2 regions of the Litoribrevibacter euphylliae genome follow, and region 2 is predicted to be linked to the other one. Evidence: predicted binding sites of a transcription regulator. Region 2 holds the regulator's gene; the other holds the start of a gene.
What was found. Region 2 encodes FNR, which switches genes on or off when oxygen is low (the NO sensors DNR and NnrR bind a similar motif). Its sites were predicted from a motif close to TTGATNTANATCAA; they were not measured.

Region 1: a site for FNR is predicted at 1,847-1,860, ahead of hemN (oxygen-independent coproporphyrinogen III oxidase). Genes of this name have one in related genera too.

The regions. Positions count from the first base shown of each region.
Region 1 covers NZ_JBHRSZ010000007.1:463,671-479,061, reverse strand. The annotation lists gene ACFOEK_RS17335 (DEAD/DEAH box helicase) at 1-1,037, opposite strand, end outside; gene ACFOEK_RS17330 (hypothetical protein) at 1,190-1,816, shown strand; gene hemN (oxygen-independent coproporphyrinogen III oxidase) at 1,922-3,316, shown strand; gene ACFOEK_RS17320 (hypothetical protein) at 3,440-4,018, opposite strand; gene ACFOEK_RS17315 (TRAP transporter substrate-binding protein) at 4,147-5,256, opposite strand; gene uvrD (DNA helicase II) at 5,302-7,458, opposite strand; gene ACFOEK_RS17305 (EAL domain-containing protein) at 7,775-10,681, shown strand; gene ACFOEK_RS17300 (PA3496 family putative envelope integrity protein) at 10,968-11,162, shown strand; gene ACFOEK_RS17295 (DUF4136 domain-containing protein) at 11,408-11,971, shown strand; gene ylqF (ribosome biogenesis GTPase YlqF) at 11,976-12,899, opposite strand; gene ACFOEK_RS17285 (DUF2156 domain-containing protein) at 13,191-14,306, shown strand; gene ACFOEK_RS17280 (LuxR C-terminal-related transcriptional regulator) at 14,478-15,391, shown strand, end outside.
Region 2 covers NZ_JBHRSZ010000004.1:304,062-319,452, reverse strand. The annotation lists gene ACFOEK_RS08905 (FixH family protein) at 28-534, shown strand; gene ACFOEK_RS08900 (heavy metal translocating P-type ATPase) at 645-3,047, shown strand; gene ccoS (cbb3-type cytochrome oxidase assembly protein CcoS) at 3,060-3,266, shown strand; gene ACFOEK_RS08890 (sulfite exporter TauE/SafE family protein) at 3,370-4,365, shown strand; gene fnr (fumarate/nitrate reduction transcriptional regulator Fnr) at 4,553-5,332, shown strand; gene ppnN (nucleotide 5'-monophosphate nucleosidase PpnN) at 5,400-6,785, opposite strand; gene ACFOEK_RS08875 (hypothetical protein) at 6,848-7,411, opposite strand; gene ACFOEK_RS08870 (universal stress protein) at 7,687-8,115, shown strand; gene ACFOEK_RS08865 (ATP-binding cassette domain-containing protein) at 8,223-10,142, opposite strand; gene ACFOEK_RS08860 (transglycosylase SLT domain-containing protein) at 10,473-12,455, shown strand; gene ACFOEK_RS08855 (glutathione binding-like protein) at 12,525-13,640, opposite strand; gene ACFOEK_RS08850 (DUF4389 domain-containing protein) at 13,733-14,044, opposite strand; gene ACFOEK_RS08845 (NAD(P)H-dependent glycerol-3-phosphate dehydrogenase) at 14,046-15,071, opposite strand; gene ACFOEK_RS08840 (STAS domain-containing protein) at 15,108-15,391, opposite strand, start outside.

The DNA.
Region 1 (15,391 bases), on a different contig from region 2:
AAATACTCTTTCATCGATTTTTGGAAGTTACGCTCCGGCGTATGCACATAGCCTTGTTTCAGATTAAACGCATCAAGCAGCTTCTCACCGACCACATTAATCGCCTGCTCGCTCTTCGACACCACCAGCACCGACTCACCATGTAACATGCGATCAATAGCAACTGCAGCAATGGTGTAACTTTTTCCGGTCCCCGGTGGTCCGGAAATCAGGCTGACCGTTTCAGCGGCCGCATTGTTCAACGCGGTTAATTGCGGCTGACTGAGCAATCCGGGTATCAAATCCGGTTCACTGGCTTTTGCCAGAAACTCTGCAGGCTGCCCGCCCAATAAACTAGACAACGCCGGTGACAGGTAATTCGTATTCACCAACTGATTCAGCTCATGCAACACCCCTCGTGACCCTTTGGAGCGTTCGGCCAAAATCAACGAACAGGCACTGACGATTGACACCGTCTTGGACACTTCTGTCGATAAGCTTTGCAGTCTCGGCCAGCGCCCGACTTCCTCACTCTCGACAACAACGGTGTTGTCTCTGAGCCACTTGGATAACAGTGCTACATCCTCAATGGCAATCGGCCAAGTCATCGATGGAAAGGTTTCGAGCGCAGCACTGTCCAGTTCCGGTTTCAATAATTGCCGTAATAAAGGGCGATTGATGCGTAAATCCGAGTGATCAATGGAAAGATAATAAGTGCTGTCTTCTGCTGAAATACGCGCGGGAAAGTAAATCAAGGGCGAATTCAGAGTTCGGGACGCCGAGAACCCGGTGCTGCTGACCTTGCCCTGAACAAAGAAGCAGCCGTAGACCAACAAACGTTCTTTCTGGTATTTCTCAACCTGAGCCACCAATGGCTCAACTTTGTCGTCCACTAACGGCAGTTTCGGTAAGTCACCACAGGCCAGTTCGTCATTCCCTTCGATCACTAATTGCCGCGAGCCCGCAATTTTTGTGACATCACTGATCGAAATACCGTAGTTATCGGCCCGATAACAACGACGAAAATAATCAATTAACTGTACCAAGGACTGTTCCATGTAACGTCATCCGATGAATTTCCCGCTGGGGAGTATTACCAAAAAGCGCGGATCTTGGAAGTGAATCGATCAATTTCCTAGATCTCGGCACACAAAATGCTTCTGGGTCTCAAACCTACTTATTTTATGTGCTCAGACTGCAAGGATTTGCCATGGCCATTCAACTCAATAACAATTTGGTGAACAACACCAACAGCTCCAACAGCGCTGCGACGTCCACAGGAACGAACTCGGCAACAGAGCAAAAGCAAGATGCAAATAATCAGGACGATATCAAGTTATCCACACGCGCGCAGAAGATTCAGAAACTGAATGAAGAATTTTTCCCGAACGGGCCGGGCAGTTTGCGTATTACTGGCGATTTCATTCAACGTTTGTACGATTACGGCTTTATCTCTCAATCAGAGGCCGAGAATCTGGGCGGCCGCATTGCCGATTCAGAATTGCCTAAGAACCTAGAAAATATCTCGAACAACCTCAGCATCATTTCAGATCGTGTCAAACTGATTGATAGCAGTGACTCATTGATCGACATTTTGAAGCGTTCTGGTGCCATTCTGAACAATCTCGATGGTTCTAATCCAAGTGAGTTGGCAAAGGATATTTCTTCGGTCAATGCCGAGCTGGCCAATTATCTGAACAGTGACGATGCAGAGAAACTGACGGACGACGAGAAGAAAGCCCTGGATGAGCTGTCCGTAGCGCTGCGCATCGCCGATCGTATGAACCCGGCAAACTTATCCACAAGCAAGCTGAATCAGTATTTGTCGTTCCTTTAAGGCATCACAGTTTCTAAACTTACTCAGTCGTTGATACATATCAAAACGCCTTAGTCCCGCCTCACTACAATTAACCGTACATAATATGTGGTGAGGCTACGGGCTATGACAGAACTATCAACTGATTTCTCTAACTTTCATTGGGACGATGACATGATTCGTCGCTATGAAGGGAAAGGCCCGAGATATACCTCGTATCCAACGGCCTTGAGTTTTACTCCGATCAAGCACGATCAATTCCTAAATCATGCAGCGCAATGCAAGGACGTTACCGACCCGATTTCCTTGTACGTGCACATCCCGTTTTGTGAACGCCTGTGTTTTTATTGCGGCTGCAATAAGATCGTGACACAACAGAAAGAAAAGGCCGATCCTTATATTGCGGCACTGAAACAGGAAATGGAAATCACCAGTCCGTCGTTCAAGCATCGCCCCGTACATCAGTTGCACTTCGGTGGCGGCACGCCGAACTACCTGACCAAAGAACAGTTCCAGCAAGTGATCAGCTATCTGGAGAAGTACTTCGATCTGGACATGACCCGTACCGGCGAATACTCCATCGAAGTTGACCCAAGAACCTTGACCACAGAACAAGTCTCCCATTACCGCAAGCTCGGTATTAACCGTATCAGCATGGGCATTCAGGACTTCGATCCAAAAGTACAGGACGCCATCAATCGCGTTCAAACCTATGAAGAAGTGGATGAAATTGTTCAGGCGGCCAGAGGGTGTGGTTATCAGTCAATCAGTTTCGATTTGATTTACGGCTTGCCGTATCAATCCACCGACACCTTCGCCAAAACCTTGGATCAGGTGGTGGAGCTCAATCCAGACCGGATTGCCGTTTTCAACTACGCGCACTTGCCGGATCGCTTCAAAGCGCAAAAGCTCATTGATGCAGACGCCATTCCAAGCAGCGCAACGAAATTGGATTTATTGCACTTAACCATTCGTAAGTTGATGGAAGCTGGTTATGTCTACATCGGCATGGATCACTTCGCCAAAGCCGACGACGAGCTTTGTGTGGCACAGCGCTCGGGCACGTTACAACGTAACTTCCAAGGCTACTCCACGCACAATGAACTGGATTTGGTGGGCTTAGGTTCGTCGTCGATCAGCTTGGTGCAAGGCTTGTACAGTCAAAACTCCAAAGGCCTGAAGCTGTATCAAAACTTCCTGGCGCAAGACATTTTGCCAACGGAAAAAGGGTATCAGCTCAATGAAGACGACGAGTTGCGTAAAGAACTGATCATGACCCTGGCTTGCCAATACAAGCTCGATTACACCCAGTTTGAAGAAAAATACGACATCAATTTCAAAGAGTACTTTGCCAAGGAATTAGCCTCACTAGCGCACTTTGCGGAAGACGGCATGGTAGATTTGGGCGAAGATCAATTGCAGATCATGCAACCAGGGCGGTTATTAATTCGCTCCATTTGTATGGCATTTGATGCGCACATGAACCCAGAGTTGCAACAACGCTTCTCAAAAGTCATTTGATTCGTTCGAGTTAAGTCACATAAAAAGGGATCGCCATCACAAGCGATCCCTTTTTTTATTCAAGCAGGTTATCCGAGCCTACGGTCCAAGACTTACAGTCACGAACTACGGCACAATCAAGATCTACTGCATGGCCGGTTCAGAATCTTCACCCAGGTTCTGCAGTTGCGGCAAATATGGGGTGATCGCATCAATGTCCGCCTGAGGCACATCTTTCGATGATTCATACATGTTTTTGCTTTGTTTCATCGCATTCATCATCATTTGTTTTTGCTCGGCGGGAATTTGGTCGTTGTTCATCATCGCCTGCATTTGCTCCATCATTTGCTGCATTTGCGGGCCTTGTTTCTTCATTTCCAACGCCATATAAGCCATCATGATTTGAGAGCCCACCTGAGACCATTGCTCCGGCGAATCAAAGCCATAGCCCTCAATGACATCTTCAAACTCACCGTACAAGCCGGTTTTCTTGAGAGCCACAACACCTTGTTTAAAGGCATCGCTTAACGAACCTTGCTTTTCAATGTTGGCATCATACGGGGAAAGTGTGGACTCGTGTTTATCACCAAAAGCTTCCACCGCAGGTTGGCTTTTGATCCATTGAGAGACCAAAGTACCGGTCAACGTATCCGCAAGCACTGAAGAAGACCACACAGTACAGAAGGCAAATACCACTGCACCTAAACGTAAAAGAGTATTCATCACATCATCCTTAATGGGTTATGAAGGCAATTTAAGGGTAGTTCATCCCCATAAATTAGCCCAAAAAAAGGCGATCTGGGACTAGAAATGCCCGACGATCGCCTTCTGCTTTCCTGCAAGTCTATAACTTAAGAACCGGAACGTGCATTGATGTAGGCTTGTTCAGACAATGCATGCCAATTGCTAACCCCGTCACGGAAGGCAATGAACGAATCAAACACCTTCTGGGTTAGAGGATCCGTTTTCGCCACTTCAGAAACCACCTCATCGGAGGTTGTCTTCAACACTGCCAAGACCTCGTCCGGTAGACGACGAACTTCCACATTATGCTTGTTCACCAACTCGCTTAATGCCGCATTGTTACGCGCCGTGTACTCATCCAACATATCTTGGTTGATGGCTTTAGTCGCTACTTTCAGGATTTCCTGAAGATCAGCAGGCAAACCATTCAGCGCAGTTTTGTTAATGGAGAACTCCATCATAGAACCTGGCTCGTGCCAGCCTGGGTAATAACAGAATTTCGCCGCTTTATAAAAACCAAACGCCAAATCGTTGTACGGGCCAACCCACTCTGTGGCATCAATTGCCCCCGTTTGCAGGGCTGTGAATAACTCGCCGCCTGGGATATTAACCGGCGTACCACCAACGCGCTTAAGTACTTCACCGCCCAAGCCCGGAATACGCATTTTCAGACCTTTCAGATCCTCAATGGAGTTAATTTCTTTATTGAACCAACCGGCCATTTGCACACCGGTATTACCACCAGGAAGCGGATAAACATCATGCTCTGCGTAGATTTCTTCCCACAACTCCTGGCCGCCACCGTAATTGATCCAGGCGTTGATTTCTTGCGCAGTCAAACCGTAAGGCACGGAAGTAAAGAACTGCGCCGCAGGCACTTTACCTTTCCAGTAATAAGCACCACTGTGCCCCATTTGCGCGGTTCCACGAGAAACGGCATCAAACACTTCCAATGCAGGCACTAACTCACCAGCACCATAGACTTTGATCTTTAAACGTCCGTTAGACATGGTATCTACCAGCTTCGACAAACGTTCCGGTGCCATGCCCAAACCAGGAAAGTTCTTTGGCCAGGAAGTCACTAACTTCCACTCGAAGGTTTGTTTCTCGGACGTAGTTGCTGCAGCCTGCTCATCACATTCTTGCTTCTGACAGCCTGACAACGCTACTGCAGCGGCACCAATACCTGCCGCCGTTAATAGATCACGACGTTTCATACGCTTCTCCTTGTCTCTATATTCGTTATTTTTATTTCAGAATTCCTAAAGTAGCTGAAGATTAGCATAGGCCAACATCAGCCACTTACTGCCTTCGTCGCTAAAATTTACCTGAACACGAGCATTTCCACCACGACCTTCGCAGTTCAATACAATGCCTTCACCAAAGATCTCGTGATAGACCCGTTGCCCTAGCGGAATCAAGGTCGAATCCGGTTGTCCGGCCGACAAGCCTAGCCCAGAAGCGGCAGGCTTGGTAATCGGCGTTTTCACTCGTAGCTCATGTACGTATTCGCTCGGAATCTCATTCACAAACCGCGATAAGCGATTGAAGTTTTCTTTGCCATGCAGCCGTCGGCTCTCCGCATAAGTAAGTACCAACTTACTCATGGCACGAGTAATGCCAACATAAGCCAAACGGCGCTCTTCTTCCAAACGGCCCGGCTCATCGGCCGACATCTTATGCGGGAACAAACCTTCTTCCATACCCACCATAAACACCAATGGGAACTCCAAGCCTTTCGCTGAGTGCAAAGTCATCATTTGCACCGCCGATTCGTATTCGCTGGCTTGCGTATCACCGGCATCCAGTGCGGCGCTGTCGAGGAAAGCCACCAGCTCAGAGGAATGTTCGGTTTCATTACGGAATTGCTTGGCGGCACTGGCCAGCTCCTGCATGTTTTCCACACGACTGCGACCGGCTTCGCCCTTTTCTTTAAGGTGGTGTTCGATCAAGCCACTGCGCTCAACCACTTGGCTCACAATCTCATCAAGTGGTAAGCCGTCGGTGTGTTGCGACATCTGATCAATCAGCTGAATAAAACCATCCAAGGCGTTCGCCGCCCGAGCCGATAACAGTTTCAGCGATAACATTTCATTGGCCGCATGCCATAGAGACACATTTTGCTGACGGGCAAAATCACGAATCTGCTCCGCGGTTTTATTGCCAATGCCTCGCGCGGGGACATTCAATACTCGGTCAAAGGCGGGATCATCATGACGATTAGACAGCAGTCTCAAATACGCCATGGCATTACGGATTTCCAAGCGATCGTAGAAACGCTGACCGCCATAAATACGGTACGGAGTACCGGAGCGCAATAAAGATTCTTCCAGTACTCGCGATTGCGCATTCGAACGGTAAAGAATGGCAATTTCATCCAGACGATGACCATCGGCCTGATATTCGTCGATGCGCTCAGTAATAAAACGCGCTTCTTCTTGTTCGTTAAAGGCTTCGTAGAGGTCAATCAACTCGCCTTCACCATCGTCCGTCCACAGCTTCTTGCCAAGACGATCCGGGTTGTTCTCGATCACCGCATTGGCGGCGTTCAGAATATTGCCAGTAGACCGGTAGTTTTGCTCCAGGCGGATGACATCCGAGCCGGCAAAGTCGGTCTGGAATTGGCGAATGTTTTCGATCTTGGCACCACGCCAACCGTAAATGGACTGATCGTCATCCCCAACCGCCGTTAAATGAACGTTTTGGCCCGCTAACACACGCAACCAAGCGTATTGGATGGTGTTGGTGTCCTGAAATTCGTCCACCAGAATGTTGCTGAACCGCTTCTGATAATGAGCCAATACATCCGGGCGTTTTAACCAAAGCTCATGAGAACGCAGCAGTAACTCGCCAAAGTCCACCATGCCACCGCGCTCACAGGCTTGTTCATAGGACTTATACAACTCGATCATGCGGTTGTAGTAAGGATCATAAGACGGCGGAATATGATCAGCACGCAGCCCTTCGTCTTTCTGCGAATTGATGTAACTCTGCACCTGACGCGGTGGCCATTGCGACTCATCCATCTGCTGTTCACGCAGAATACGCTTCACCAAACGCAATTGATCATCGGAATCCAGAATCTGAAAGTTCTCAGGTAAGCCCACGTCTTGGTAATGCAATTTCAACAAACGATGCGCTAACCCGTGGAAGGTGCCAACCCACATCCCTTGAATCGACGTACCTAAAATCTCTTCGATACGGCCTCGCATTTCCCGAGCCGCCTTGTTGGTAAAGGTTACTGCCATGATGGCATAAGGTGACACATGCTCTACCTGCATTAACCAGGCGATACGGTGTACAAGCACACGGGTTTTACCCGAACCGGCGCCGGCCAGCACAAGTGCACTGCCCTGTTCTGCAGAAACGGCCTGACGTTGAGCGTCGTTGAGATGATCTAAGAGATGGCTAATATCCATAATTGAGAACTGGTTCCTGCCGAGTTATCGACTTTTGGCGAATTTTTACGATTTATTTTCCATTGCTTTCAAGCAGTTATAAAAAACTCTTCGACTTCATCCGAATATCTAGTTACATAAGTTTACAACTACTGAGAATTCAGTCATTATCCTGAAGACAAATAATAACTATGTCTTTGGTGCAGTGACTTACTGCTTAATAACTTAGTAGCCCAAGATTACTCAGATAATCCGAGACTACATACAAAGCCGACAAGTATCTAACAAAACCAGATCGGCCACCAGCACACAAAGACGAATAGCCAGATTTCAGCTTATGCAATCACTAAATCAAGCAACTACGGCACCAGTAAATGATGTCTCCCAGCCTGACGAAGCGCCTTCCGGTGAAAGTCAGCTACTTAAGGCTCAGCTAAAACGGTTAGCAGTCGAGTCTAAGGCCTTTTACACCCTGTCGTTACTGGCCAGCTTGGTTGTCGTGGTTACCTTTTGGCATCATCTTCCTCCGGCGGTCACCATTGGCTGGTTGGTATTGCAATGTTGTTTACCGTTAGGCCAACTCGGCTTCTACTCTTTCATCGCCAATAATCGCCAAGTCGCTATGCGCACCAAGAGTATTCTTGCGACTCTGGGTTCAGCGCTGTCAGGCTTAGCTTGGGGCGGGATGTTCTTTGCTATCAATCCCACCTCAACCAATGATCAAGCCTTACTGTTCAGTTTAATTGCGTCACTAGCCGTCTACTCTACGGCCGCCTTTTCGGCCTATATGCCAGCGTTCATCGGCTTTGCCGTTGCTATTCTAGCCGCGCCTTTTATTCATCTGGTGAACATCCAGGATTTTGCTCACAGCAACCTAATTTTTGTCGCCGGATTGTTCTCGGTATTCGTGTTTTACAGTGCCGTACGCATCAATCGTTCTACCGTGATCGCGCTCAAGTATCGCGCGGATAAAGAGGCGCTGATTAATAATCTTACACATGCAATGACCCAATCCGATGAGCTTAATCAGGAGTTGATCCAAGAGGTCCAACAGCGAGTAGCGGCAGAATTAAAGCTCAAGCGCGCGCATGAGCAATTGGAACAAACCGTCGATCATAGAACGCAAGAGTTGCAACAAACCAACCACCTGCTCGAGCAGGAAATGTCGCTGCATAAAAACACCACCAAAGAACTTTTGGACAGCCAGAATCGCCTCTCCAAGTCGATGGAAGTTAGCCAACTAGGCTTATGGGAATGGGATCTTGAAAACGATTGTATTTACCATTCGCACTTCCACAAGTTGTTTGGCAGCAGTAACACCACCACCAACCAATTCCTGAAACACCTGAAAGCCAACACCCATCACGAAGATTTTCGTGCCGCCCGCAAAGCCTTGATTGAACACATGCGCGGCAATACCGAGCAATACTTGGTGCGTTACCGTATTCGTCAGCCGGACGGCGGTTGGTTATGGTTTGAAGATTCCGGACAAGCGGTGGAGTGGAATGAAAAAGGCCGAGCAACCCGGATATTGGGTACGCGCCGTGAAGTAACCCGAGAAATGGAGCATACCGAGAAGTTACGTCTCGGGAATATCGTATTCCAAAACACCACTGAAGCCATTGCCATTCTTGACCAAAACTTCCGCTTTATGACCGTCAATAACAGCTTCATCACCATGACGGGTTATGAACTGAACGAAGTCATCGGCAAAACCTCCGTGGATCTGGACGACTCGGTAGAGAAATTGGAAACGTTAAAAGCCATTGGTCGTGAGCTGGCCCATAACGACTTCTGGCAAGGCGAAATCACCGATTACCGAAAGTCCGGGTCGGCCTACCCAATGTGGCTCAAGATTAATTTAGTCCGTGATAAGAGTGGCTTACCATCGCATTACATTTGTTTGCTGTCGGATCTCACCGCGCGTAAAGAAATCGACCGCAAGCTGCGTTACCTGACGCATTACGACAAGCTCACCGGTCTGGTGAATCGAGACCTATTTCTCGATCGTCTACACGCTTCAATGCAACACAGCCATCGCACCGAACGCCCTTTGGCGCTGTTTCTGATCAACCTCGACCGCTTTAAACTGATTAACGATACCTTTGGTCATAATGCTGGCGACAAGGTTCTACGTACTGCCGCCGAACGCCTGTCCCAGATCTTTAGCGATGCCGATACCGTGTCTCGCTACAACAGTGATGAATTTGCCATTGCCATTGAATACTCAGACGATCTGAGAGCGATCCAAACCAAGGCACGTAAAGCCATTGAAGTGCTCAATCTACCGGTCAATATTTCAGATAAAGACCTAATCTTGTCAGCCAGTATCGGGATCAGCATCACCCCGAACCACACCAAAGATATGCATACCTTGATGAACCAAGCCGAGTTGGCACGAAATCAGGCCAAAGGCATGGGCGGCAACGTTTTCTATCTTTACTCTGAACACCTTAATGACAGTTCAGCTGAACGTTTACATCTGGAAAATGAATTACATAATGCACTGGTCAAACAACAGTTTGAGGTGTTTTATCAGCCAAAACAGAATCTTAAAGACAATTGCATTGAATCCGCTGAAGCATTAATTCGCTGGAACCACCCAGAACACGGTCTCATTCCTCCGGCCAAATTTATTCCTCTGGCCGAGCAAACCGGATTAATCAATAAGATCGGGGAATTTGTACTGCGAACCGCCTGTCAGCAAGCGCGTTGGTGGTCTTTGAAAGGTTTTGGCGATCTCAAAGTCTCGGTAAATCTGTCCGCCCAGCAATTGAAAGCCGACGGCTTTATGGCGCTGTTGAAGCAAATCCTCAAAGAAACCAATCTCGAAGCGGACCGCCTGATTCTTGAAATCACCGAAAGTTTATTGATGGACGATGTCGAAACTACCATCAGCCAGCTTCAGGACATCCGTGACCTTGGCGTCGGTCTGTCCATCGACGACTTTGGCACCGGCTATTCGTCCCTGAGTTACCTTAAGCGATTCCCAATCGACATTCTTAAGATCGACCAATCCTTTATTCGTGAAATCAACACCAATCAGGACGATGCCGCCATCACCAAGGCCATTATTGCCATGGCCCATAGCCTGGATTTACGCGTAATTGCCGAAGGGGTTGAAACCATCGAGTCCCGTGAATTCTTGCGAGATCAAAACTGCGACCTCATCCAGGGCTATCTGGTCAGTCGTCCACTTACGAATGATCAAATGCAAACCATGCTGGCCAATTTCGCCGCCTAATAAAAAGTACTCAATCACCGACTTCAAACCGCTCACAAAGCAACCAACTTCTATTCATCTTCGCACCAACATCTTTTCAAACGGCCTTTAGAAAACGACCGCTGATTCCCTATTACCGGGCTTTTTGTAAGAAAAGAAGGAAATATTTCACAGAGATCAATTAAAAATCAGCATAATGTTTGATTTTTATACAATCCATTGGTATTAAAAAGTAATAGAGATTACATAAGACCGTCACAATTCAGCTTTTAAAATTTCGAATTATTGATCACCAAGGAGGCCGACTATGATCAATGGCGAAAAAGTAAGCGAAGTGAAAACCGAAATACTGAACGCAAGTATGCATGTGGAGCTAGACGGTAAAAAAGCGCGTGAGCAGGAGAAGTGCAAGAAAATGCGTGCCGCTCGCTTATCCATTGAGCTCTATCGTGAACAACAGGAACTTCGACATCAAATCGAAGAATTCCCATTTGACGAGTAACTTCGCAAATACAGTCACCGCACATCATTAGATCTCTGCGTGATTGCAATCACACCCCTGATGTTGCCAGGTTTGTGAGTGTTAAGGATCATTTTCCAATCTTTGGTGTTGGCTAGTGTTCTTGTCCCTGCTTTCTTGCTGTTTTCTTTGTTATTTAATGAAACCTTCCGCCAAAAATAAGGACTAACCTTAGTAATATACTCACCTGATTTAACGGGTTTTTCGTACCAAAATAAGGTCGACTCATGCGTGCCATCAAACTCTGTTTTACTCTGTGTCTGGCGCTGATACTAAGTGCTTGCTCCACCTTCAATGTCTCTACGGATTACAACCCGAAACTCACCACCGACCACTGGAAAAACTATCGTTGGCAACTGGCTGACATTTCTCCCAAAGACCCTTACGACAGCGACTTAACCCGCCAACGCATCGTAAACGCGATGAATAAAGAGCTACAAGCCAAAGGATTCAACTTAACCGAAAACAAAACCGCCGACTTCCACATCTCCTATTTTTTTCTGGTAGAGCCCAAAATCGACGTACATCGTTTCTATAATCACCGATGCCCTTGGGTTGGTTGCAGCCACGCCAGATACGAAACCTATGTCGACGAATACCAATACGGCTCGATCATCGTAGACATTCACGACGGAACAACCAATGAATTACAGTGGCGAGGAATCGTGGGTTCACGGGTCAGTGAAGGCGCAACGCCGCAAGAAAGGGAAGAAACAATTGGTCTGGCAATCACTGAACTAATGAAGGCGTTTCCGCCGAAGGAATCTTTAAAAGAGGAAAAAGCGCTCTAACGCATTAGCGTCGGCGCTTCTTACGCTTAGCGGCTTTGTCAGCTTTCTCGGCTTCTTTTTGAGCGCGAACTTCTTCCATTTTGATTTCTTCGGCTTGAACCATCTCAGGCGTTTCATAGGTTACCTGACCCAACATGCCGGAACGCAGTTCATTCAGTAGAATTTCAGACGCTTTGTGTAGATCCACCATGCCGCCGGAACGACGACAGCCGCGTTTGTTGCCAATCGCTTCGAGTAGCTCTAGATCACTGCCCGGTAATTCATCAAGTTTATAGCGTTCCTGGACACGCTCAGGATAGGCTCGAAGCAAATAAGCACTGGCGTACATTGCCACATCTTCAAATTCCATGGCGGTGTTTTTTACCGCACCGGTAACCGCCAGGCGATAACCGCTGTCCGGGTTCTCGAACTTCGGCCACAAAATCCCCGGAGTGTCGGATAACAGAATGCCATTGCCAAGATTGATTTTTTGCTGACGCTTGGTCACTGCAGGTTCATTCCCTACTTTGGCGATCACTTTTCCAGCCAAGGTATTGATGAGAGTGGATTTACCCACGTTAGGAATGCCCATGATCATGGTGCTGATCGGTTTAAAGGAGCTCTCTTTTTGCGGCACCATCTTACGGCACAGGTCCAAAATCTGGTGTACCTGTGAAGGTTCTTCGGCGGTAAGAGCGAGTGTTTTCACCCCCTGTTCCAATTCAAGATAAGCCTGCCATTCTTTGGTCTTTTCAGGGTCAGCGAGATCACTCTTGTTTAGAATCTTGATACACGGCGTCTCGCCTCGTAATGAAGGCACCATCGGGTTATTGCTGCTGTAGGGAATTCGAGCATCCAACACTTCAATGACCAAATCCACCTGCGGCATGATCTGACGAATTTCTTTCTGGGCCTTGTGCATGTGCCCGGGATACCACTGAATAGCCATAACATTCCCTACAGATGGTGAACTTCTATCGAAGCAGGCATTCTACCGAAAACCCTTCTCAGCGAAAACTCATCCTTTTTCCAACCAATATCCACCTTTGGAAGGATCAGCTCATCCTTATCCCGTTTTAGTATGGTCACATAATGAAAGATCTACCTAAGATCTCACTACAACAGCCCCTAATAACAATAAAAAAACGATGTCGTTAGTCGGTGATTCAGTCATTAGACACCTTTATCCACAAGATCACCGGGCATCAATCAGAGAACATACGACATAGAGGGACGACTCATGGAGACGTTACTGGAAGATTCGATCAATACATCGCGACTTAACGCTCGCGATCCAATTACGAACACGAGCTCAGTATCTGCTCAGGTACTGACCTTTCCGCGAACTCATGCCCGCACATCAACCACGGAAGATCTTCCTGCTTTTTCCGAGGAAGAACGTATTCATTGGCTGGAAGCGTACGGCGGTCATTGCATGTCGTATTCAACACTGCAACCAAACATGCAGTACTTTGATTTACCCGGCGTAGGATTTATCGCTTACCGTGATGCCCTTGGAGAACGAGTTGTGTTGTCCGACCCAATTTGTCCACCGCATTTGCAGGTGCTGCTCATTGCAGAGTTCCTGAAAGCATCACCCAAACGCACCAGTTTTGTCCAAGTCACGTCACCGGTCGCCCAGATCCTGGCGCAACAATTCAATATGTACACCACCGAATTTGGTCAGGAAACGGTTATTCCATTGGCATCCTGGTCACTCAAAGGCAAGAAGAAACAGATCTTTCGAACGGCACTCAATCAAGCCGATAAGCTCGGCATCAAAATCATGGAGACCTTTTCTCATCTCCATGACGATTACGTTTCAGATAGCTGGCTAAGTACCCGCCGCTGTAAGAACAACGAAATTGGTTTCTTAATTCGCCCAAAAGACATGCCTTATCAAAAAGACGTGCGCCGTTTCTATGGTTACAAAGACTTACAACCTATTGGCTTTGTGCACTTTGATCCGATTTACCAACAGGGCAACGTCATTGGCTATGTGCCCAATATTTCGCGCGCCAATCACTTATTCAAACAAGGCTTGTTCTACGCCATCATGGCGGTCGCCTTGGAACAGTTCCGAAAAGAAGGGATTAAGCTCATAAACCTTGGCTTGTCACCCTTGCATCTCAAGGGGCCAAACACCGACGAAGTGCCTGGTATCCGTTCGTCCCGACCACTGACCCGGATGTTTCTGCTCACCCAACGCTTTGGTCAGCGTTTCTATAATTTCCAGGGCATTCAGTTCACTAAGCAGCGCTTTCGGGGGGAAGAACACACCACCTATGTGGCCAGCCGCAAAGCCTTACCGCTTAAAGCTTTCTTAGCCTGCTTTAAACTCAGCAATCTCATTTAGTCCATTGAATTAACGAAGTTTCCAAAAAGTAATACTCCTAAATTGTTCGTATTGCCTCTTCGCGCCGGTGTTGATTTAGACACATGGCGCATTTTTTTGTCCACCTCATAGGCGTCACTACTAAGGTTTGATATGGTAAGTAACACAAGAATCAATAGCGCGTTACGAAGTATGCTAATAAAAACAAAAATCTCGCCGCCCGCCCATTTCCATAATCTGGTCGAGCGAGAACGCCTGATTAAACGACTGAATACCTCTCAGGGTGGTCAACTCATTCTATTGGCGGCACCGACCGGCTATTCAAAAACCACCTTGGTCAGTCAATGGTTGGCACAAAGTGCGCGGGACTTTGCTTGGCTCACGCTCGATCATAAAGACAACGACCCCGGTCGCTTCTGGCGCTATGTCTTTTCAGCCCTATCCCATCAAGGCATTTCACTGCCCGAGCTGACACCGGAACTCATTGCCGAGCATTGCCCCAGCACCATCATTAACGCCTTTGAAGCCCTCAGCAGCGATACAACCTATACACAACAAACGCCTTTTGTTCTGATTCTTGATGATTTTCAATGCATCACCAATGACACCATTCTTAGCCAATTGAATGAGCTGTTGGATTTTCTGAGCACTAACCTCAATGTGGTGATTACCAGTCAGGTGTATCCCGACTTAAAGTTGTCGAGACGCCGTTCAAAGCATCAAATACTGGAGCTTACCCAAGCACAACTGGCATTCACCGAACAAGAAAGCGAAGCTTATCTGACGCATCTGGTGGATCATCAGGTGACATCACACACGCTCAAGAACGTCCATCAAAAAACCGAAGGTTGGCCTGCAGGGATTCAACTTTTGTCGATTGTGCTCGATCAGGAAGCTCAAAAGCGACATACCCTGGATTTAAGCACTCCCATATCCTTCTTCGACGATGAAGTGCTGGCGACCTTACCACCGGAACTGCAGCACTTTTTGCTCAACACCGCATTTTTACCTTGGCTGCACCCGCAGCTCTGTGATGCGGTATTAGAGATTGATCATTCAGATCGCCTCATCGAACAGCTGAATGAAAAGAATCTGTTTCTGGTGAA
Region 2 (15,391 bases):
AGAATTAGTCAAAGAGCAATTACTTACATGACAGAACAGAACGAAAACCAAGGAAACTGGAACCAGCCTTGGCTATGGATCACACTAACCCCTCTTATTCTATCCGTTGTCCTTGGCCTGACAATGTTGAATATTTCATTCCAAATCCAAGATGGATTGGTCACCGATGAATATTCTAAAGAAGGCCTTACGATTAACGAACGAATTGAAAAAGAAGAACATGCAAAAAACCTAAGCACTCAAGCGAATATTAGCGTTGATAAAGCTTCTGGAGAAATGACGGTTCTATTTGACAGTGAACTGGAACAATTGCCAAACAATCTCCTGCTTGAGCTTATTCATCCAATCATTAAAGACAAAGACCAAAAAGTAGTTCTGACTCATCAAGGTAACGGTCGCTATGCGGGTCAGGTAGCTGATGACATGGACGGCAAGCGTTATGTACGCCTTCAGGAGTTGCAAAACTCATCTTGGGTTCTAAAAGGTGAACTTCATTTCGACGTCACCAGCCAAGCGACTATTTCGGCTCAATAAATTCAACCCAATAAGCACCTCATTGGGGCTAAGACATCAACGACGTTTGTAGTCCCAATGGGTTATATCCAGAGCAGAGCTAACTCTGCATCTATCAGCAGATTTAAACTATGCAAAGCCAAAGTTGTTATCACTGCGGGGAGTCCATTCCTGAAAACCTGGATATCACATCTGACATTGATGATCAGTCAAGAGCCTTTTGTTGCATAGGCTGCCAAGCCGTGGCGCTTACCATCTCAGGGGCAGGCCTGGAAAATTATTATCAATTCCGAACGGAAAAAGCCGAACAGGCCAGTGACCTATCAGATCAACAAGAAAAATACGCGCTCTATGATGAGCCAAGTGTTCAGCAAAAATTCTGCTCCTATGAAGACAATCTCGCATCAGCCACTCTACTCATAAAAGGCATCACCTGTGCTGCCTGTGTGTGGTTGATTGAAAAACACTTGGAGCGCATCTCCGGTATTGAGGATGTTCGCGTCAATCTCAGTACCCACAGAGCAACCATCACCTGGGACACCAATACACTAAAGCTTAGCGATTTGTTCTTTGCGATTGATGCTATTGGCTATCATGCAGAACCCTGGAAAGCCAATCGTGCTGCACAGGAACAACAGAAAGAAAGTCATACCGCATTAATCCGCCTTGGTATTGCCGGTATCGGTATGATGCAGGTCATGATGATGGCCAACGCACTCTATTTTGGTCATTACACTGGTATCGACAGCTCCTATGAAGCCTTCATCCGTTGGGCCAGCCTCTTTCTAACGACCCCCGTTGTTATCTACTCCGCCTTCCCGTTCTTCAACGCAGCTGTTCGCGACTTAAAGACCAAACACCTTACCATGGATGTACCAGTGTCTATTGCCATTGCCCTGGCTTATTCTGCCAGTATTTGGGCCACATTTAATGGTGCTGGCGAAGTGTATTTTGACTCTGTCTGTATGTTTACCTTCTTCTTGTTGTTGGGCCGCTATTTTGAAATGAAGGTCCGGCACCAGAATTCGCAAGTCACCAACGACCTAATCGGTTTAATGCCCAACTCCACACTCGTGTATCGAGAGGGCGAATACCGAGTAACGCCAACCGAGCAGATTGCAGTAGGCGATAAGGTCTTGGTGAAAGCAGGCCATACCATTCCGTCTGATGCCAAAGTCATTGAGGGCACGGCAGACATTGATGAGTCAGCATTAACAGGTGAGTACCTACCGGTCAGAAAAAGTATGGGCGACTCAGTGATGGGTGGAACCGTTTGCCTTGACCACCCTATAGAAATTGAGATCACCACGATCGGACATCAGAACACCCTGAATCTAGTGGTGGAATTGATGAACAAGGCTGAATCGTCCAAACCTCGCATTGCCCGCATTGCTGATACGATTGCCAGCCGCTTCGTAGCAGCAGTACTGATTACAGCGGTAAGTGTTTGGGGAGCCTGGATGTTTATTGATCCAGAAAAAGCCTTTTGGATTGCCCTATCCGTACTGGTAGTCACCTGCCCATGTGCACTCTCATTAGCCACACCGACAGCCATCACGGCTGCAACCTCATCATTAAAGCGTTCTGGATTGGTTATCACCAGCACCCACGTGCTTGAAACACTTCCAACCACCACAGATGTGTTATTCGACAAAACTGGAACACTAACAGAAGGCAAGCTCTCCATTGCCGAAGTTCAGATTCCGGCCGATATTTCAGAACAAGAGGCTCTGAGCTTAGCCTCACGTCTGGAAGCTACATCAGAGCACCCAATTGCAAGAGCATTTCCAACTACATCTTCATCGACCTCTACGAATCCGGCTCAACATGTCGAAATCACTCCCGGCGGCGGTTTAAGCGGCGAACTGGACGGTACTACTTATTACATTGGTCACAGCGAATTTATTCAGAACCATACAAACCTTAACGAAGTGCTATTGCCTGATGAAGATAACTGGGTCGTACTCGCATCCAATACACAACTCATTGCACTGTTTAAAGTCCAAGACACACTTCGCTCTGATGCCAAAGAAACACTGGACCAATTAAAGCGTGAAAACCTTGGCGTGCACATGCTCACCGGTGATCGCTCTCAATCAGCTAAATTCATGGCAGAGAAATTAGGCATTGAGGACATTCATTCAGGCCTTACCCCTCAAGGAAAGTTAGATCAATTATCTAAACTGCACCAAGAGCAAAAGCACACACTCATGATCGGTGACGGAATCAACGACATTCCAGTACTTGCATCCGCAGGTATCTCCATTGCGATGAACGAAGCCACAGATTTGGCTAAAACCAAGTCCGACATGATTTTAATGAATGGCCAACTTAGTGCCATCAACAAGGCATTCAAGATCGCTAATCATTGCCGAAAAATAATTAAGCAGAATCTAACTTGGGCATTAGTGTATAATTTGGTCGCCCTGCCATTAGCGGCAACGGGTTACATCCCCCCTTGGGCTGCTGCAATCGGAATGTCAGCAAGCTCTTTAGTCGTTGTGCTGAATGCATTACGCCTTAGAAATATATGATTGAGGTTCTCCGTGGACAGTATTCTTTTTCTTATTCCGATATCCATCATCTTTTTAACTATTGCCGTGATCACACTGGTATGGAATATCAAAAGCGGTCAATTTGACGATATGGAGACACCGGCTCATAAGATACTTTTCGATGATGACGAAGATCTGATGCCGGATGACGCAAAACCAATCAAGAAGCAAGAATCAAATAACCAAGAAAATAACTAACGCATAAAGATAATGAGATGCTTTGAAATTTGCACGTAACACAATTTCAAGGCACTGCTTTTAAAACAAGCACCGACAAACAGCACTTATTTAGACGTACTTTATGACCGTAGAAACCTTATCATTCACTGCAGCCTTCTTAATTGGATTACTTGGCGGTGCACACTGCATCGGTATGTGCGGCGGAATTACCGGCACATTCGGCCTTAACTCTCAAGGCAGCTTAGTTGAACGATTCATTAAAAACCTAAGTTTTAATCTAGGCAGAATCAGCAGCTATACACTGATCGGACTGATCGTAGGTTTAGCGAGTTCATTACTTACCAACCTATCCCCCACCATTGGCATGATTCTCCGCCTAGTCGCGGGTATTTTTATTATTCTTATGGGTCTATATGTGGCCGACTGGTCTCGGGCCATCACAAAAATTGAAAAACCCGGACAATGGGTTTGGAAACACATCCAACCTCTGACTAAGCCTTTCTTGCCTGCAGATACTATTAAAAAGTCTCTGTTTCTAGGATTACTCTGGGGATGGCTTCCTTGCGGCCTTGTCTATAGCACGCTTGTTTTGGCCTCAGCGAACGCGTCCCCTACGAGTTCGGCGATGGTTATGGCTGCATTCGGTTTAGGTACTCTACCGACAATGCTGGCAACAGGGCTTCTGGCATCACAATTAAGCAACATCATACGAAATAAAAACGTACGTAATCTTGCTGCCATTATGATGATCCTGATGGGCGCTTGGATTATCTGGGGCAACAGTCAGCACTTACTTGGTCACGGTGATCATTCGAGCCATAACAACCATATGAACCATAGTAGCCATTCAAACCACGGTGACCATACAAACCATAGTGACCATGAAAATCATGATTCCAGCAACACCAGTAATCATGAAGGCCATTCGATGCATGACCACAGTGCCATGCAAACGGAATCACAGGTAGATCACTCTACGATGGATCACTCTCAAATGGATCACTCCGGTATGAACCGCTCACAGATGGATCATACTGATATGTCGTCAGACACTAGGAAACAGGATCACTCTCATATGGATCATTCAGAGATGGACCACTCTAAAATGAACCACTGAGTATTTAAAACTACATCACTTAGTAACACCTATACTGTAGATTATTAAGGTAGGGATTTATCACGTTAGAACGAAGCCATATCACATGCTGACCTTTTGGTTACTTTTCTGTAAACGCACCATAAACGTGCTTTAAAGAATGGAGAAGCTGTGATATAAATTGGCAAACTTAATCGGACACTGAACTATGCCTCAGAACAAATTTTCCAGCGTCAAAGGATGCGGTACCGCAGTTAGCTGCCAGGATTGCTCCCTAAGCTCACTTTGTCTACCACTGTCACTTCACGAACAAGACATTGACCGTTTAGACGCCATCATCAAACGAGGACGACCGTACCAAAAGGGTCAGACCCTATGGCGCCAAGGTGACGATTTTCACTCAGTTCTAGCCATCCGTTCAGGCAGCGTGAAGAGTTTTATTACCAGCCCGTCCGGTGAAGAACAAATTGTCGGTTTCCATTTTGCCGGTGAAATGATTGGCCTTAACGGACTATTCAATAAGAAATATCCAATTACTACCGTTGCACTAGAGACAACCACGGTATGTGATATTCCATACGACAGTTTGGATGCACTTGCTGATGATCTCCCCGAACTTAGAGATCAGGTTCTTCAGAGCATGAGCCAAGAAATTTCCGAAGACCAGCAAATGATGTTACTGCTTAGTAAGAAAACATCCGAACAACGCTTGGCTACCTTCTTGGTGTCTGTATCGGAACGTTTCCATCGTCGTGGTTATTCTGCATCTCGTTTCCGTTTGACCATGTCCAGAAACGATCTAGGTAACTTCCTTGGTCTTGCGGTAGAAACCGTTAGCCGTATTTTCAGTAAGTTCCAGCAAAAAGAACTTATTCGCTTCCTAGACAGCAGCCGTGATATTGAACTGATTGATATCGCAGGCCTATACGAACTGGCAGACCTTCAAGACGGTACCGCCAGCGCATGTGGCAAGCGAGTCGTCGGCTAATATATTTTCTTTCATTAACCAAAAGGCCCAGCAAATGCTGGGCCTTTTGGTTTCTGTGATTACATCATTAACTGGTAACAGGTTCCGTTACGACTTCATAACAAGGTACGTATTTACTACCCGGTAATTTCATACGTTTTTGATGAACAAACGAAGCCAGCAAAGTATCCAACTTCTTCATCAAATTAGATTCACCGTGCAATTTAAACGGACCGTACTTATGGATTTCAGAAATCCCCTGCTCCTTTACATTACCCGCCACAATTCCAGACATCGCTCGTCGTAATTGAGAGGCCAATATGTGCGGTGGCAAATCGGTATCCAAACTCAATTCCGACATGGTTTTGTGAGTTGGAGTAAAAGGCTCCTGAAAAATAGAATCGATTTCTAGCATCCAATTAAAATAGTATGCATCTTTACGATCCTTTCGGTTTGCCTTCACTTCAGACATGCGCGAACGCAACTCAATTGCGACTTTTTCCGGGTCATCAATGATGATCTCATAAAGCGCTTGCGCCTCAGGCCCTAAGGTATCGCCAATAAACGCGTCTATTTGCTGAAAATAATCCGCCGACTCTTTCGGAGCAGTGAAATAAACAGGAATCTCAGCACCGTGCTTATTCCCCATTAAGACACCAAGCAGATACAAAATTTCTTCTGCGGTGCCAGCACCACCAGGAAAGACCACAATACCGTGCCCTAACCTAACGAACGCCTCTAAACGTTTTTCGATATCAGGGAGAATAATTAATTCATTTACGATTGGATTAGGTGATTCCGCTGCTATGATGCCCGGCTCGGTTAGCCCAATGTAGCGAGGGTGTTTTATCCGCTGTTTTACATGCGCCACACTGGCGCCTTTCATTGGCCCCTTCATTGCGCCTGGCCCACAGCCAGTACAAATATCAAAGCCTCTCAAACCTAATTGATAACCCACTTCCTTAGTGTAATCGTATTCATGTTCACTGATGGAGTGTCCACCCCAACAAACAATGATATTGGGATCAACCCGAGCTTGTAGCGCATTAGCTTGGCGAAGCGTGTGAAAAACAGCTTCGGTGACCATAGGCCCACAGCCAATTTCATTCAACGCGTCTAAGTCCAGCTGGCTACTTAAATGAATAATGTCTCGCAGTACCGAGAACAAATTTTCCTTCACCCCTTGGATCATTTTTCCATCAACAAAGGCTCTTGCTGGGGCATTTTGTACCGCAATACATGCACCACGAGCTTGAGGAACAATGCTGATTTCAAAGTCTAAATACTGGTTTTCCAATTGCTCAATATCGTCGTTATCAATTCCGCTGTTCATTACAGCCAACGAACAACGCCGAAACATTTCGTAAAGCTTACCTTTGTTTAATCCACTGAGTTTATTAATTTCTTTGATAGACAGAACGTCCAAGCTGCCGACTGGCGACAATACTGAATAATCAATTACTTCTGATGGCATATCGCACTCCTTGCCAGTAATTCCATTTATAATTCTAGTTGAGGATCAAGAGATTTAATTCTTTACTCCCCGATATTTTCCACTCTCTCGTCTTTAAGACGTTTAAAATAAACCGTTAATAATTGACGAAGTTCTTTTACCCAAAGTTCAAAACCATCCAATTCTGAAATATCACCTTGTTCATTCCACCCAATCGTAATACTCCCAGTCATCACAGAAAGGGCTTGAACTTGCTCTGAATGTTTCCGCAAAAAAGATTCCACATGACTCATGATATCATCCGAAAGCGCTTGTTGATTTATGTACCAAGCCCAGCCTTCGGGAGCAGCGCTATCAGACTCTTGTTCGGCGGAAGACTGATAGCTCTTGATTAACATCCACCCGGCAGTGATTTCTTCTTCATCGATGCCTTTGAAAGCATAGGCTGCGGCATCAATAACCCCTTCTTCAACACGCCCAGATAAATTGATCATGGGATATTTCATCAACTTAACTTTAATGCCCCGTAATATGGCTGCTTGGCGTAGTTTCGCGATTCTACGATCCCGTTTCGAAGGCATAATCCATAAGATCGAGCCTACGATCATCAAAAATGCCAAACCAACCCCGACCATCCAGACTTGCATTCATTCACCCATTCAAATCATTCTTACCAAACTTTCTTCAACTACATTGACCTACACCAATTAAACAACATCGACGCCCTAGTTATTAAGGTTGAAAGATCAAGTACTTACTTCAATAATAAGATCATAGACAAAGGAAATGGTCTACGAAAATTATTTACCGATAGGTTAAGAAATTATCCATTAACCCAGTATAACCTGTTATGCAGTGAGCATAGTTTAAGCGCATAATCCGGTGAAACTGACACCAAGGTTTCAAATCAAAGGAGTTTAGTATGACCACCTATTCAACCATTTTACTTGCGGTAGATCTTTCTGAAGAATCAGAAAAAATCATCGAACCAGCAAAGACCTTTGTAAAAACCTTTGGTTCAAAAGTTCATGTTCTACATACCATCGAGCCTTTCGCTTTCGCTTTTGGCGGAGACATTCCCTTTGACGTCGTTGAAATTCAGGAACAGTTAATTGATCACGCGAAAACCAACCTTAAGCAATTGATCAATAAAACCGAATTAGAAGCCGTTGAAACCGATGTGGTGGTAGGTTCAGTGAATGCAGAAGTCCACAGAAAAGCAAAAGAGATTAATGCAGATCTGGTCATCGTAGGCAGCCATGGTCGTCACGGCTTGGCGTTACTGTTGGGCTCACATGCATCTGATGTCATTCATCATGCTGAATACGATGTATTAGCGGTTCGAATTTAAGTATTCGCGCCAACAAAACGACCATATATATAGCATCAAAAAATGCCCGTAACTTCACTCCAAGTTGACGGGCATTTTTATCACGTACCGCTGTTGAAGTTAATCAGTTACTCACCTTCAGCCATCGCTTCAAGCTCAACCCAGCGTTCCATTAAGACTTCAAGTTTGCTCTCTTCTTCTGCCAAATTCTGTAGTTTCTGAGTCACCAACTCATGATCTTGCTGGTAAAAATCCGAAGCCGAAGTTTCTTCCTGAAGTTGTTCCACAACTGCTTCTTGCTCTGCCATTTGATCCGGCAACAAATCCAGCTCACGTTGAAGCTTGTAACTAAGTTTCTTGGGCTTTGCTTTCTCAACCGGAGGTTGAGCATTCTGAAGGCTCGCTGCTTGGGTCTTTGGCGGATTATTTTCCTTTTTAGACGCACTCTTCGCATCAAGATGCTTGAACTTACCACCCGAGGTTTGCCAGTCGCTAAAGCCACCTACAATCTCTTCAACCACACCATTTCCATGGAAAATCAATGAATTACTAACAACATTATCCAGGAAGGATCTATCGTGACTCACTAAAATAATGGTGCCATCGAAATCCATCAGCAGCTCTTCGAGCAACTCCAAAGTCTCCATATCTAAGTCATTGGTAGGCTCATCCAGAACCAACAAATTCGCTGGCTGACTGAATAACCGAGCCAATAGCACTCGGTTTTTCTCGCCACCAGAGAGTGCCTTGACTGGCGTTCGTGCACGCTCAGGAGTAAATAAGAACTCGTTTAAGTAACCAATAATATGCTTATCTTGACCACCAATGGTGATACTTTCACGCCCCTCGGAGACGTTATCAATAACACTCTTCTCTAGCTCAAGTTGACTACGGAGCTGCTCGAAATAGGCCACTTCCATTTTGGTGCCTAGCCGAACCTGCCCCTCATCGGGCGTTAACTGACCAAGAATGACTTTTAATAAGGTACTCTTGCCCACTCCGTTCGGGCCGATCAATCCAACTCGATCTCCTCTCATCAGGAGAAAATTAAAATCAGCTAAGATTTTTTGATCACCAAAGGAATGAGAAACCGACTCTAGTTCTGCCACGAGTTTGCCAGAGCGGTCTGCCGAAGAAATAGAGAACGCGGCTTTACCGACACGAGTGCGACGCTCTTTTCGCTCTTGCCTCATTGCTTTTAGCGCTCTCACACGCCCTTCATTTCGTGTTCTTCGAGCCTTGATCCCTTGGCGAATCCAGGTTTCTTCCTGAGCCAGTTTCTTATCAAATTCCTGCCAATGTTTTTCTTCAGCAGCTAACCACTCTTCCTTGCGAACCAAAAATTTATCATAGGAACAATCCCAACTTGTCAGATTACCTCGATCCAATTCCCAGATTCGATTCGCAACGCTCTTAAGAAAACTACGGTCGTGCGTGATCAACAAAATGCTGCCTTCGAATTGAAGTAATTGCTGCTCTAACCATTCGATCGCTAGGATATCTAAGTGGTTGGTAGGTTCATCAAGTAACAATAAATCCGGTTCAGCAACCAATGCCCGCCCCAATACCACACGACGACGCCACCCACCGGAAAGCTCAGACATTTTTTTGTCTTCAGGAAGATTCAAGCGCTTAAGAATTTGATCTACTTTTTGCTCCAGCGACCAACCATCTTTGGCTTCAATATCACTTTGAACTTTTGCAAGTAAATCTAAATCTGCATTCGGATCCGTGGTTAAGGAGTGATATTTAGCAATTAGCTCCCCAACTTCAGCTAGCCCACCAGCTACAACCTGATAAACAGTTTCATCACCTGCTGCAGGTAAATCCTGCTGTAAAACCCCGATTTTAAGACCATCATATCGAATGATATCGCCGCTATCAGGTAACTGTTCACCTGAAACAAGCTTAAGCAAGGAAGACTTCCCCTGACCATTTCGGCCAATAACAGCGATGCGATCCCCTTTATTGATGGTATGAGATGCATTCTCCAATAAAGGCTTATCTCCATAGGCAAGACAAACCTGATCTAACTGCAATAAGTTCATAAATCCCACATTTATCTATGTCGTTTATTCGACAGACTGTTCCGTTATAAGGAACAGCTAATTACTCTAAGAACATGAGCGTATTTCTTACAGATCAACACCCAGAAATTTAAATTTTTTTCTCTTATTAATCATAAACTTAAAAAACAAAGTTAATATTTCTTCACATTTGCTCTTGCCAATCGAAAAATAAGTCTTACTCTTAGAACTGAGTTCATTCTTTAAACAAAAATTGCGACCCACCGATATTATCGTTAGCCTCTGTTTCGTACGGTGCCTGAACTCAGATAACAAGTGCAACCACTTACCAACGACATAAAAGATATAGCCATGTTACTAATTCGAAGCTTCATTGTTGCCATTATAATGATTCTTCCAACCCAAGTGTTGGCTAAGTTAAATCATAACCAACAAACATACATAGATGCGCTTGATGCTTTGAAAGAAGGCCAAGTAGAACGCTTTAACCGCCTATCACATGCTCTTTCCGACTACGTTCTTAGCCCTTACTTAGAATACGAACAAATCAAGCTTAACAATTACGAAGACATTGATGCCATCAAGGCATTCATTAATAAGTACCCTGACCAATCCATCAGCCATCGTTTAAAAGTTGAATGGCTGTCTACATTTCCTAAAAAACAAAAATGGCAAGCATTTCTAGATAACTATGATGAGAGCCTCTATTCAAGAGACCTTCGTTGTTACTATCTACGAGCCCTTTATAAAACCGGCAAGAAAAAAGAAGCTTTGCAACAGACCCATGACATGTGGGTTGTTGGTCGCTCTGCGCCAAAGGCTTGTGATCCTATTTTTAAAGCCTGGTTAAAGTCCAGCTATTTCAAACAAGACTATGCCTATGAGCGAGTCAAACTGGCTTTAAAGCGCAGAAAAACCTCTCTGGCAAGTTACGCATCCAATTTTCTCACAGGGGATAAAAAGAAAGCCGCTGGCATGATGATTTGGGCACACAAAGATCCTGCCATTCTATCCAGCACTAAACGCTTCCCTTCAGCAAACCCTTATATGAAGGATGCGGTCATTCATGGCCTTAAACGCAGAGTTAGAAGAAAACCAGATGCCGCGCTAGCCTATTGGAAAAAACATCGTACTCGTTTCAACTTTTCCCCGGAAGAAATACATCATGTAGAACAACGAATTTATCTTGGCTTAGCCAGACAATACGATAAAAATGCCTCAAAGCTTCTTCAGTCACTTAGGGATGAATACAGCTCGCCTGAAATCCTTGAGTGGCAGATTCGTGTTAGCTTAAGAAACCGGGACTGGCCATCAGTGATTCGATGGATTGAAGAGCTCTCACATTATGAGGACATGGACAACGATTGGTTCTATTGGCACTACAAAGCTTATCTGAAACAAAACCAAGAACCGCCTCAGATCGTTAAACAGAACTTCCAAAAGTTGTCTAAACAACGCTCGTACTATGGTTTTCTAGCTTCAGAAATGCTGGGTAAATCTCTAACCTTGACGAATATACCGGTGCCTATCTCTCAAGATATGCATCTCAAAATCCAGAATTTACCTGAAATTAGCCGCGCTAAAGAACTGGTTGCTATTGGCCACCGCCATCAAGCTCATAAAGAATGGCAATTTGCGGTGAACAAGCTAGATCAACAAGGACTCATGGCATTAGCACGTGTGGCTTCGGATTGGGGATGGCACAATCGAGCAATCCGAGCAGTTATTGATGCTAACCACTGGAACGACCTCGCTATTCGTTTCCCTATGCCGTACGAAACAACCTTTGGTAAGGCTGCTACAAAAGTGCAGCTTCCTTCGTCTTGGCTATTTGCCATCGCACGCCAGGAAAGCGCTTTTTCAGAGCAAGCCAGATCAAGTGCTGGTGCAAGAGGACTTATGCAGCTGATGCCTGCCACAGCCCGTCAGACAGCACGTAAGATTGGTATTTCTTCCAAGTCGTCCTTGTACGACCCTGATTACAACATTCGCCTGGGTTCTTCTTACCTATCAATGATGCACAAACGGTTTAATCAAAATCGCGCATTAGCGACAGCTGCATATAACGCAGGCCCGCATCGTGTTGATCGTTGGATCAAATCTGCTATTGCTCTTCCGATAGATGCTTGGATTGAAACCATTCCATACGATGAAACCAGACGCTATGTGAAGAATGTATTAGCGTTTGACGCAATCTATCAATACAAATTAGGCAAGAAAAACCCACAGCTCTTCTTCAACCACGAAAAGATCTACCTGGGAAAGGGAAAGCATTCGAGAAAAGCCAATAATGATGATGCAAAGCTTAAATCTGCGGAACTGGCCTCAAACTAGCTGGGAGCTCAGTGAGCAATCACTTTTTTACTCGGAAGTGATTAGAACGGTAAAGAAATGCACTAACGATTAACCAAGTGCATCTCGATGATAGAAAGCATACTCTTTGTAGCTTACAGGATGGGAAACCGTAATCTGTAATAACTCTGACAAATCGAGAGAGTCCAAAAGGTTATCAAGATATTCTTGATCTGCCACATCTGAGTCACTATACAGCGACAATAACTTTTGTAAGTGCCAAACCTGTTCAACCGATGTCGGTTGCTCCACTGAAACCGCATTCCAAATAAAACGATGCGTAGATACAAACCGCGGAACAGACTCGGACTTCACCCTATCGTTCGACGCCCATGCTTCCCAGGCATCTAAGTTTTCAGACCAGAACGGGAACGCATCATCCGCAATCAACTGAATCAATGGATAGAGCGTTTCTGGAATATGCCCTAGAGATTCCCAATCAGGTAAGTCAGCCTCTACAGCTCGCTCAGCAATTACCATTCGTTCAATCCAAGCCTTTAAATGAACTGATTTATCCAGCAACAGCTCTCTTGGCCGTATATCCTGATAAAAATGGGAAAACAGCGGCCCCATTAACGCCAAATCAGCCAGACTAAGACGATCCCCCAGAATAAATTTATGAGTCTCGAAGTGCTTATCTAGAATAAGTACCATTTGTTCTGCGTGGTACTCAAAGAACGGACCGTTATGGTTGTTCAAACCAAACAAGGACAGCTTCTGTCGTTCCTTATTGGCCTGTAATTGAGCCTGCGTCGGTGATTGGTATATCTTTCTTAAGCGTAAATACGCATTCACTGTGGCTTCATCGTAACCCCAGCGCATGTACAATGCAGGAAGGAACAAAAAAGTATCACAGTACAACTCAATGAGTTTTACAATAAATTTGAGCGGGGTGACATCTGGAATAACGGAAAGATAGTTCAAACTTTCAGTGCCTTCCAAGGAGTCAATCGTATCAATATTTGGCTGGAACAGGATATTTTCGGGCGTAATCAGAACCGGACACTCTTCCATTCCGGTTCTCGCTTTTATTATTTGATCAATTTCTTTCTGACTGGGAACAACTTCATCGAAAGGCAGAGACTGGTAATCTAAATACGCCCTGATTTTCGCACTGTAATAATCCGCTCGAGTCGCATATAAGAGATGATTACTCGCGTTTTCCATGCCCCGTCCTTTAGCTAACAAGTGTCATATATTGAATAAACTCAACTCTTCTATTTAACCCTAGCTCAACATTTCAGGAGCCTATTATTGGTCTATTCAGACTCAGTATTCTTAATATTTTTCATTAACTCTTCACTAGAGGTAGGCCAGTCAGAAAACGGAAATGGCTTTTCTTCAGAATTATAAGTTAGATACTGAAAGATCTGATAATAGTAGCAACTTAACCCATCGCCCAACTGTCGCAAAGTTTCATTGTCTTTATCGGTTAAGAGATGGAATAGGTATTGCGCAATTGCTACCAGCATTAGAACAATATCTAATAGTTTATAAACCACAGCAAATAACACCATAAAAACAAGCCTAAGCAGCTTGTTCTCTAATTTCGTCTGATCATCATAATTCATTCTATTCACCATCCTTAATAGCAAATTCCACATCCTGTTTATGTGCGCCTAACATTAGGTTTCTCGCAACATCTTTAATTTGCGCCCCTTCATACAGAACTTGATAAAGGCCAGAAACCAAAGGCATATAAACACCCAACTCTTCAGCTTTATCGTAGACGATTTTTAGCGTATTAATACCTTCTGCAACTTCGCCAAGCTCATCAACTGCTTGTTCAAGCGTCTTTCCTTTCCCTATCGCACAGCCAACCCGATAGTTACGGCTAAGCGGAGACATACAGGTCACGATTAAATCACCAACACCCGACAACCCTAAGAATGTCATAGGGTTAGCCCCTAACTGTACGGCAAATCGGCTCATTTCAGCCAGACTTCGAGTAATTAACATACTCTTAGTATTTTCACCCAACCCCATTGCAGCAGCTAAACCAGAGATAATGGCATAGATGTTCTTAAGCGCTCCGCCTAATTCCACACCATAATTATCATTGCTGGCATACACTCTAAAGTAATCATTACTTAACAGTTGCTGGACTAACTGACACTTATCCTCATCAGCAGAAGCAATTACAGAAGCCGTCAAATGACGTTTAGCTATTTCCTTAGCCAAATTTGGACCACTGAGAACCCCAACTTGTTCCGTATCCAATTCTTCCTGAATGATTTGACTCATCAACTTGAACGATTCGACCTCAATCCCTTTGGTGGTGCTGACAAAGAATTGGGAATCATTTATGAAAGGTTTAATCTGGCTTACAACAGAACGAAACGATTTACTTGGGATAGCAACAAAAACAACAACCGCATCTGTTACTGCCTGCTCAAGATCGGTTGTCGGTACCAAATTCTCATTTAGATGATAATCAGGCATATAGCGCTGATTCTGACGAGTGATCAAAATCTCTTCTACGGCCTCAGCATTACGCATCCACTGAAACACTTGATGTCCATTTTCAGCGGCGATATTAGCTATAGCAGTACCAAAACTACCGCCACCTAAGACAGCGATCTTGACTGATTCAGTCATGAAAAATTTCCCTTTTGATAGAAAAAAGAAACGATGTTAACCGTGCTTGCAATCACCTTCCAAGGTGTAAACCAAATCTTTGAATGTTTCTTTATTAGAGTCATTCATAGCCATAAGTATTTTATGAGCTTCAAGCACTTTCTGATGAACAACAGCTTCACTGCCTTCTATTACAGGCAGTTCACTAAGATTTATGGGGGTAGAAAGAGGGTTATTCAAGATAACAAAGACTTTATCGAACCCCATGCTTTCGAGAATCCGTGTAATGTCAGGATTGGTAGAGATGATGGTAGGAATGAGGTGATGCTTCTTTCGAGACA